Regions from separate parts of the Rahnella sp. P4_A8 genome, predicted to be linked through region 1. Evidence: riboswitches for the same ligand, from Rfam matches in the RefSeq annotation. Region 1 holds a riboswitch; the other holds the start of a gene.
What was found. Region 1 has a riboswitch for thiamine pyrophosphate ahead of thiM (hydroxyethylthiazole kinase). Riboswitches for the same ligand answer to the same signal wherever they lie in the genome.

Region 1 (4,417 bases):
TCCTGCGAAGGTTGAAAAGGCCCTGGTGAAGGCTCGGTGTTATCTCCGGCATCCAGCGCGGCTTTCCATTGCATGGCATACAAATCCGATATCTGCACATTGTGCCCGGCGGCCTGCAAATGACTGACCGCAAAATCTTTCAGCGAGCCGTTCAGTGATTGTGATTCAGGGTGGGCATAGACGATCAATACATTCATGACGAATTCTCCGCTAAGTGGTAAACGCAGAGTAGGTTGTTGTCAGGTATAGTTGAAATGAATTGATCATATAGCAGGTATAGCGATGAGTAATTTCGGCCGTTTGGATCTCAATTTGTTGCTGACGCTGGATGTCCTGCTCGCCGAGCAAAACGTCACGCGTACGGCGCAACGCCGTAATCTTTCACAACCTTCAGTCAGCGTTCAGCTCGCGAAGTTGCGGGAATTTTTTGATGACCCTTTGCTGCTGCCGGGACCACGGGGGATGCGGCCGACCGCGCGTGCTGATGAATTACGTGAGCCGCTGCGACGGGCACTGGCCGCGCTGGAGCAGGCCGTGTCTGCGGGTGAAGTGTTTGACCCCTCGACGGCAAAGAATACCTGGAATCTGGGGGCGGCAGATTATGGCGAATCGACCATTGTGCTGCCCGCGTTACGGGCATTACGTAGAGCCGCACCTTCTGCACGGCTGGCTATTTTTGAAACGTCACCTGCGCGGATTATCCGCAAAATGGAGCAGGGTACGCTGGATCTCGCATTCCATACCGGCGAGGCGGTGATGAATGGCCTGCACAGCCGATTATTGTTTGCTGAACGTTATGTTTTGGTGAGCAGAAAAAGACATCCGCAGGTTAAAGGCGAGATATCGCGTTCAGCGTTTTGCGCACTGGAACATGTGATCGTTTCACCTGATGGTGGGGGTTTCTATGGCAATACCGACATCGCGCTGGCGGCCACTGGATTATCGCGCCGCGTCGTCATGTCAGTGCCGCATTTCCTGTTTGTCGTTCAGGTGCTGATGACCACTGATCTGGTGGCGATGTTGCCGGAACGTCTGGTACGTGGAAATCCTGCTTTGCAGGTTACTACACCGCCACTGGATGTTTCGGGGTTCGAGATGTACATGGTCTGGCACGAGCGCGCTCATCGTGATCCTGCACATCAGTGGCTGCGTGAGTTTATCGCTGATTCAGTCTGAAAAAAGGCAGCCTTACGACTGCCTGTGTCTGACGGTGCGGAAAACCGGAACTTATTCGTTGAACAGCTTGGTATCATTCGCCAGGCTATCTACCACAACTTTTAAATCGTTGGCGGTAACTTTCTGTTTATCATTAGAAACTTGTTTACCGAATCCTTTACGCACGACTTTGATCACCGGTTTGCCAGTACTGGCGTCGATCAGCTCACCTTCGAAATACACTTCAGTGTCACGCGTGCGGTGGCCTGTCGCGGTTTGAGTTCCGGCAATAACCAGCGCGACCGGGACGACTTCATAGAACTGCAAACCTTCTGCCGACGTGTTCACACCGGTGATCGCACCTTTGAAAATCAATGTGCGCGGCCCTGCGTGATCTGTCAGTGGCAGGCGCTCTGCCAGTGCAGGTTTCATGCGGCTGTTGGCGTAATCCAGCACCCCCTGCAAGGTGGTTTTGTCGATCTGCGCCGTAGGCTGCGGTTCCGGGTAGAATTTAATCGGTTCGTATTTGATGTAAGAATAATTTTCTTTCTTAAACGAAGGATCGATCCAGCGCAGAACCGGATTTCCCCCAGCCGTTTTCACTTCCTTAAGGCCGGAATAATCGCCTAAAAAACCTGAGTATTTTTCCGTCTTGGTAATGTGGCTGGTACAACCGGCCAGGAACAGTGCGCCAGTCACTGCGGCGATCTGCATCAGTTTTATTGTTTTCATTCGTACCCTCGAAATATTTTAAGGAAGACCAAGTATGTATAGCACCGCTGCGGAATTTAACCTCTTAACGACAAAGAAAAATTGATATTCATCAGGATCGCGAAAATACGGTTCTGTGAGGTAATCATTTCTTCCTTAATTATTTTTTTGATGAATGAAACAAATAGTATTCACCTTTTGGACTGTCCCCCGTAGAGATGATGTTCCAGCCTTTTGACAGATAAAAAGCGACTGATTTTTTACTCTTTACTAAACATTTCAACGACCCCTGACGGGTAAACGTTTCTTCCGCAGCCTGAAGCAATGCTGAACCTGCGCCGGTTCCCTGATATTGCGGATCAACAAACAGGTTATGCAGGAAATTTTCCTGAGTGAAAATTGAGGCGAATCCCAGTAAATGTCCGTCACGTTCTGCCACCAGAATCGTCTCGCCGATCACTGCGCGGTCAAAATCTTCCAGCTGAAAATCGTCTTCCAGCCATGTCCAGGTATGCTTGCGTGAGGCCAGATACAACGTGCGTAAAAACGGACGGTCTGCTTCTTCATAAGGACGGACAATAAGTGATGAGGACAAGTAAAACTCCTGAGGAAATTTTTCATCAACGTGTGTTGTTCATGTCTGTTTCCTGATACTGCCAGTGAAGCGGAGTGAGTTCAATTACGTTGGCTGATCGGTTTTTTTAACGCATTTCCTGATTGATCTTCTGACCTCCGCCGCCAATAATGTTCCCTTGACTCGGGGTGCCCGCTGCAAAGCAGGGCTGAGATTTTACCCGTATTACCTGATCTGGATTATGCCAGCGTAGGGAAGTCAGGTATCTCTCCTGATACCGCCTTCCTGAGTGCCGGTGGGGAGATTTATGAATACCCGACCTACCTTCTTGCCCGGCGCCTTAGCCGCCACTTCTCTCAAACAACTCCGCCTTTCAGCGCCGCTGGTTCATTGCCTGACCAACGACGTGGTGCAATCTTTTACCGCCAATGTCCTGCTGGCGCTGGGTGCATCTCCGGCGATGGTGGTTGATCCCGCCGAAGCGGCGCAATTTGGCGCCATTGCCGATGCCTTATTGGTGAACGTCGGCACGCTGACACATCCCCATGCCGATGCGATGCGGGCGGCTATTCACGCAGCCACTCAGGCCGGAAAGCCCTGGGTGCTGGATCCGGTTGCTGTCGGCGGTCTGAGCTGGCGTACAGAATTCTGTCGTGAAATCATCACACTTAAACCTGCCGCAATCCGCGGTAATGCCTCGGAAATCCTGGCTCTCAGCGGCCTCAGTGCGTCCGGGCGCGGCGTGGACAGCGGTGATGATTCCCTTTCTGCCTTACCTGCCGCACAGCAACTGGCGCGGGAGACCGGTGCGGTAGTGGCCGTGACGGGTGAAACCGATTACGTCACCGACGGGATGCGCAGTTGGGCGGTGGCTGGCGGACATCCGATGATGACCCGCGTGGTGGGTACCGGATGCGCATTATCTGCGGTGGTGGCGGCCTTTGTGGCTTTGCCGGGTGATCGCCTGGATAACGTGGCCGCCGCCTGCCGGGTGATGTCCTGTGCCGGCGAGCGCGCCTGTGCGGTCGTGAAGGGGCCGGGCAGTTTCACGCCTGAATACCTCGATAATCTGTATTTAATGGGCGAGGAATGGCTGAATGGCGAGGAAATACAATGAAACGTATTAATGCACTGACGATTGCAGGCACAGATCCGAGTGGCGGGGCGGGGATCCAGGCGGATTTGAAAACCTTCTCGGCGCTGGGTGCGTACGGCACCAGTGTGATCACCGCGCTGGTGGCGCAGAACACCCGTGGTGTGCAGTCGGTCTATAACATTGAGCCCGGTTTCGTTTCAGCGCAGCTCGATTCCGTACTGAGCGATGTGCGGATCGACAGTGCGAAAATCGGCATGCTGGCGAACAGTCAGATTGTGGAGGCGGTTGCGGAGCGACTCAGACATTATCAGCCGCCGTTTGTGGTGCTGGATACCGTGATGCTGGCGAAAAGTGGCGATCCGTTACTGCTGCCGGAGGCCGTGGATGCCGTGCGTCGTTTGCTGATCCCGCAGGCTTCCATTATTACGCCAAATCTGCCCGAAGCGGCGGCGTTACTGGAATGTGCGGTGGCGGCGAATGAAACCGAAATGCGTGAGCAGGGAGAAGCCTTACTGGCGATGGGATGTGGTGCCGTGCTGATGAAAGGGGGACATCTGAGTGATGAGGAAAGCCCTGACTGGTTGTTTGTGACCGGTTCCCGCGAGCGGTTTACTGCGCCGCGTGTGAATACCCGACATACTCATGGCACCGGTTGCACGCTGTCGGCCGCGCTGGCCGCGTTACGTCCGCGTCATCACAACTGGGCCGATACGGTACGCGAAGCCAAAGCCTATTTACAGCAGGCGCTGATGCAGGCCGACTCACTGGAAGTCGGCCACGGTATCGGGCCTGTGCATCATTTCCACCGCTGGTGGTAACCGCGGATTATGCCTGGTGCTGGGTTTCGCTCAGCGCCTGTTCAACCTGATGAAATTTCGTCA
Region 2 (4,417 bases), on a different contig from region 1:
GCCGCAACCAGGAATCGTCAGGATTACGCCAGCGCTGAGAATGCGTTTGGCCCACCGGCAACGCCTGACTGAGTTTCTGACTGAGCAACACCAGCGCCAGGCAACAAAACAGCTGGATCAGGGCCAGCGTGGCGGCGCGGCTTAAATCGTAGTCGTAACTTAGCGCCTGATAAATGGCGAGTTCAATGGTCGTTGCCTGCGGACCGCCACCCAGTGAAAGCACCGTGGCGAAGCTGGCGAAACACAGCATAAAGATTAAGGCGGCGGCGGGGAATATCTGCCGGCGAATGGCAGGCCATTCCACAAAGCGGAATTGCTGCCAGATATTCATGCCGAGTTGTGCGGCGAGCTGGCGCTGCTCAACGGCGATATTTTCCAGTGCCTGCACTAAGAGCCGCGCTGCCAGCGGCAGATTGAAAAACACGTGCGCCAGCAAAATGCCCTGTAAACCGTAAGGCGAGAAACGGTAATCCATGCCCAGCCAGCCGCAAATTTGCGCCAGCCAGCCCTGTCTTCCGTAGACACTGAGAATGCCAAACACCGCCACCAAAACCGGCAAGACCAGCGTCATCGCACATAAACGTAATAACAGCTGACGGCCGGGGAAACGGCGGCGGAACAAGGTGCGTGCCAGCAAAATTGCGGGCAGCACCGAGCAAAGCGCTGAAAGCAGCGCCTGCCAGAAAGTAAAGCGGATCACATGCCAGAGATAAGGATCGTGCCAGAGCGATGCGCCGCTTATCTGTGGCGCATGACGCCACAGAGAGCCTAAGGCCAGTACTGCCACCAGCAACATAGCCAGTGACGCGATGACGCCCGGCAACAGCCAGCGAGGGATCAATGGCTGACGGCGTTCTGCCATGCCTGGATCCATTGTGAACGATGAGTAGCGACATCCTGTGCGCTGTATTGCAGAGATTTGGCCGGAATCGTCAGTTGTTTAAAAGCGTCAGGCAGCGGGGTATTCACCACCGGATACATCCAGTTGCCGGTCGGGATCACTTTCTGGAAATCTTCCGTGGTGACGAACTTCATGAACTGTTCAGCAAGTTTCGGTTGCTTGCTGTTTGCCAGCTGGCCCGCCACTTCGACCTGCATGTAATGCCCTTCGGTAAAATCGGCTGCGGCGTAGTTATCTTTCTTCTCTTCGACAATATGGTATGCCGGAGAGGTGGTGTAGCTCAGCACCAGGTCGCTTTCACCTTTGAGGAATAAACCGTAAGCCTCGCTCCAGCCTTTAGTGACGGTGACAGTTTTCTTCGCCAGTTTTTCCCACGCTTGCGGCGCTTTATCGCCGTAGACTTTTTGCATCCACAGCATCAGGCCCAGACCCGGTGTACTGGTGCGTGGATCCTCATAAATCACTTTCCATTTCTGGTCGCTGTTGATCAGCTCATCGAGGCTTTTTGGCGGATTCTTCAGTTTATTTTTGTCGTAGACGAAGGCGAAATAACCGTAATCGTAAGGCACGAAAGTGCTGTCATTCCAGCCGCCTGGCACCGTCAGTCTGGCGTTGATTTTCGGTGCTTTGGCGAATAAACCGGTTTGTTCAGCGGCCTGCAACAGGTTGTTATCCAGCCCCAGCACGATGTCGGCTTTGCTGTTTTTACCTTCCATCCGCAGACGGTTGAGCAAAGACACGCCATCTTCCAGCGCCACGTATTTCAGTTCGCAGCCGCATTGGGCTTCAAAGGCTTTTTTAATGGCGGGACCGGGGCCCCAGTCAGCAGAGAAAGAATCGTAGGTATAAACCGTCAAAACAGGTTTTGCCGCAAATGCAGGTGCAGAAAGTAACAGCAGGCAGGACAGTAATTTTTTCAACTTTGCGCTCCAAAAAAATGAAAGGGCAAAGGATTTTGAGTAAGCATCGCGCAGTCTCAAATCCCTCCGCCGGGATTAACCGGATCAGGTTCGACGGGTTTCAAATCTCAGCCAAACTTGCTCACGGCGTTTACATCGCAGATTTAACAAGTCGGGCACCCCGTTGAGAACGGATGTCATTCTAGTGATTAACGGCGCGATGCGATAGTCCGATTAACTGTCCGGTGGGGCAAACCAGGCGGATTTAAAGTCGAACCAGCCGAGGGTGTTCATACGCACACCGCGCATACTGCGTTGCCCCTGTAGCACCAGCCAGTGATGGAACAGGGGATGGATCTGATGGCTGACCGTCTGTTTCTGGCTCCATTTCGCCATCGATAAATTCCCGGCGTGCCACAGGGCGGCATCGTCGTTCATCTCTTCGCTAAAGCAATGCTTTGCCAGCGGCAATTCGTAGAAATGCGCGAACAGTGAAAACTCCAGCGGCAGGGTGAAGTTGGCACTGCCGAGCCACAGATCACTTTTGGCATCGCCGCGGTGCCAGACTGCGTAATCCACTATCTGAATAATCAGTTCGATACCTTCTTCCGCCAGCAACGGGCGCAGGGCGTTGCAGATCGCCTGATGTTCGGAATGCTCGCCGTAAAATGTCAGCGTTACCTGCGTCAGGTTTTGCGGTTTGGGCGGACGTGGCCGGGGCGCTTTGTGATGCCATCGCGGCAGCAGGCCATACGCCGGAGACCAGTAGCGCTGGTAAATCGGTTCGGCATTATTCAGTAAGGCGATGGGATTGAGTAAATCGCACAACCACTGGCGTGTTTCTTCAGATTGTCCGACCGGCGAACGCTGGTCAAATAACAGGAAATAGCAGCCTTCTTCAAGGCGACTTTCCAGCTCGCTTTTGCCTGATTCATCGGCCTGAAGCTGTACGCCGGAATGCACCAGCTCTTCACTCAGTTCCGGTAATACCCAGATATTCACCTCGTCGATCAGTGCCCGGAAGCCAAAATAATCGTCAAAGGCGCGGATGCGCAGCTGTGTTTTCAGATTACGCACCACGGCGTAAGGGCCGGTGCCGACCGGATGGCGGGCAAAATCAGGCAGTGACTGCCATTCCTGCGGCAGGATCATCGCGTGGATATTGCCAAACAACCACGGCAGCCAGCGGTCGGGTTCATTCAGGTGGATATCTATGACATTCGCCGTGGGCGTCGTGACTGATTTCAGGTTGCTGAACAGCGGATGCGTTTTCAGGCGAATAAACGTGGCGATAATATCTGCCATCTCGAGTTCGCGACCATGATGAAAATGAATGGCGGGGCGCAGATAAAACCGCCAGTGCAGCGGCGAAACTTCCTGCCAGTGATGGGCTAAATCGCCTTCCGCTTCCCCATTTTCCTCATTTATGCGTGTCAGGCCGCTAAAGATTTGTCTGGCAATGTGGGTTTCTGAACGGCGCAACATGGTGCCGGGCAGCAGATTCATCAGCGGGCGATAATACAGTACGCGCAGAATATGTTTGCCCTGACGGAAACTGCGACCGAGCTGGGACAGCAGCATCTGGCGCACCAGGGTTTTGTCGCCGACCAGTTGTACCAGCTGATCAATGCTGTCCTGTTCCAGCAGCTCTTCAGCGCGCTGTTGCTGGAGTGCCAGCCCGGTATAAAGAAATTTCAGCGTGGATCGTTTGCCGCGTCCGGCCTCTGCATCCCACGTCAGCCAGCCCTGTCCCTGCATGGTGCTGAGCAACGAGCGCATGTGTCTGCGTGAACAGTTCAGGACTTCTGACAGTGCCTGTAATGTCGTTTCAGTTTCTTCACCGTGACAGCTTTGCCATAAGCGGATGAACTGTTGTTGCAAACGGGATGAGGACATAAAAGAGGAACTCCGTGGCCGATCTTCATCAATTTATCTTTCCTCATATTACGCCGATACTGTTTCTCAACGAAAGCCTGTTGTGAACAACCGGAGATCATCATGAAACGCAGTCTGAACGCCCGTTTCTATCAGCGTTATTTTGAAGCCATCAAAAAAAACGCCTCTAAAAATCATGCAGACTGGCTGTCCTGGGTTCCGGTGCAGTACCGTCTGGATATTCTGTCCCGTCTCACGCAGTGGGATATGGAAACGATGGACGACGAGCAATACCGCCGGCGACTGTGACTTCAGGTCTGACTAAATTCGATTTTCTGAGTAATGGTGTATTGTCACCAGCCAGTGAGGAAACTCACTGGTTTTTTTATGCTCATTTTCCAGAACCGACTGAAACTTCGCTACACTGTCTGTCTTGCTTTATCTGCATTCATTTCTCAGGGACGACGTCATGTCAAAACCTCGTTTTAATCGTATTTATGTCACCTTTCTGGTGGTCTCCTTGCTGTGCGGCGTGGCGGGTGCATTACAGGCGCCGACGCTGAGTCTGTTTCTGACCAACGAAGTGAAGGTCCGTCCGCTGTGGGTCGGCTTCTTTTATACCGTTAACGCCATCGCGGGGATCGCGATCAGCTTTCTGCTGGCTAACCGTTCCGATAACAAAGGCGACCGGCGGAAATTGCTGATGTTCTGCTGCCTGATGGCGATCGGCAACAGTCTGGTC

Region 2: it holds a riboswitch for thiamine pyrophosphate, as region 1 does, so the genes downstream of both, thiB (thiamine ABC transporter substrate binding subunit) here and thiM (hydroxyethylthiazole kinase) in region 1, are expected to answer to the same signal.

The regions. Positions count from the first base shown of each region.
Region 1 covers NZ_JBFUHK010000003.1:14,717-19,133, reverse strand. Annotated here, with positions in the region: gene AC1DUO_RS02485 (NAD(P)H-dependent oxidoreductase) at 1-197, opposite strand, end outside; gene AC1DUO_RS02480 (LysR family transcriptional regulator) at 283-1,176, shown strand; gene AC1DUO_RS02475 (DUF3313 domain-containing protein) at 1,228-1,887, opposite strand; gene AC1DUO_RS02470 (GNAT family N-acetyltransferase) at 2,027-2,461, opposite strand; TPP riboswitch at 2,615-2,713, shown strand; gene thiM (hydroxyethylthiazole kinase) at 2,748-3,557, shown strand; gene thiD (bifunctional hydroxymethylpyrimidine kinase/phosphomethylpyrimidine kinase) at 3,554-4,354, shown strand; gene AC1DUO_RS02455 (hypothetical protein) at 4,362-4,417, opposite strand, start outside.
Region 2 covers NZ_JBFUHK010000012.1:43,069-47,485, reverse strand. Annotated here, with positions in the region: gene thiP (thiamine/thiamine pyrophosphate ABC transporter permease ThiP) at 1-862, opposite strand, end outside; gene thiB (thiamine ABC transporter substrate binding subunit) at 838-1,821, opposite strand; TPP riboswitch at 1,865-1,994, opposite strand; gene sgrR (HTH-type transcriptional regulator SgrR) at 2,035-3,696, opposite strand; gene sgrT (glucose uptake inhibitor SgrT) at 3,799-3,984, shown strand; gene AC1DUO_RS09105 (MFS transporter) at 4,145-4,417, shown strand, end outside.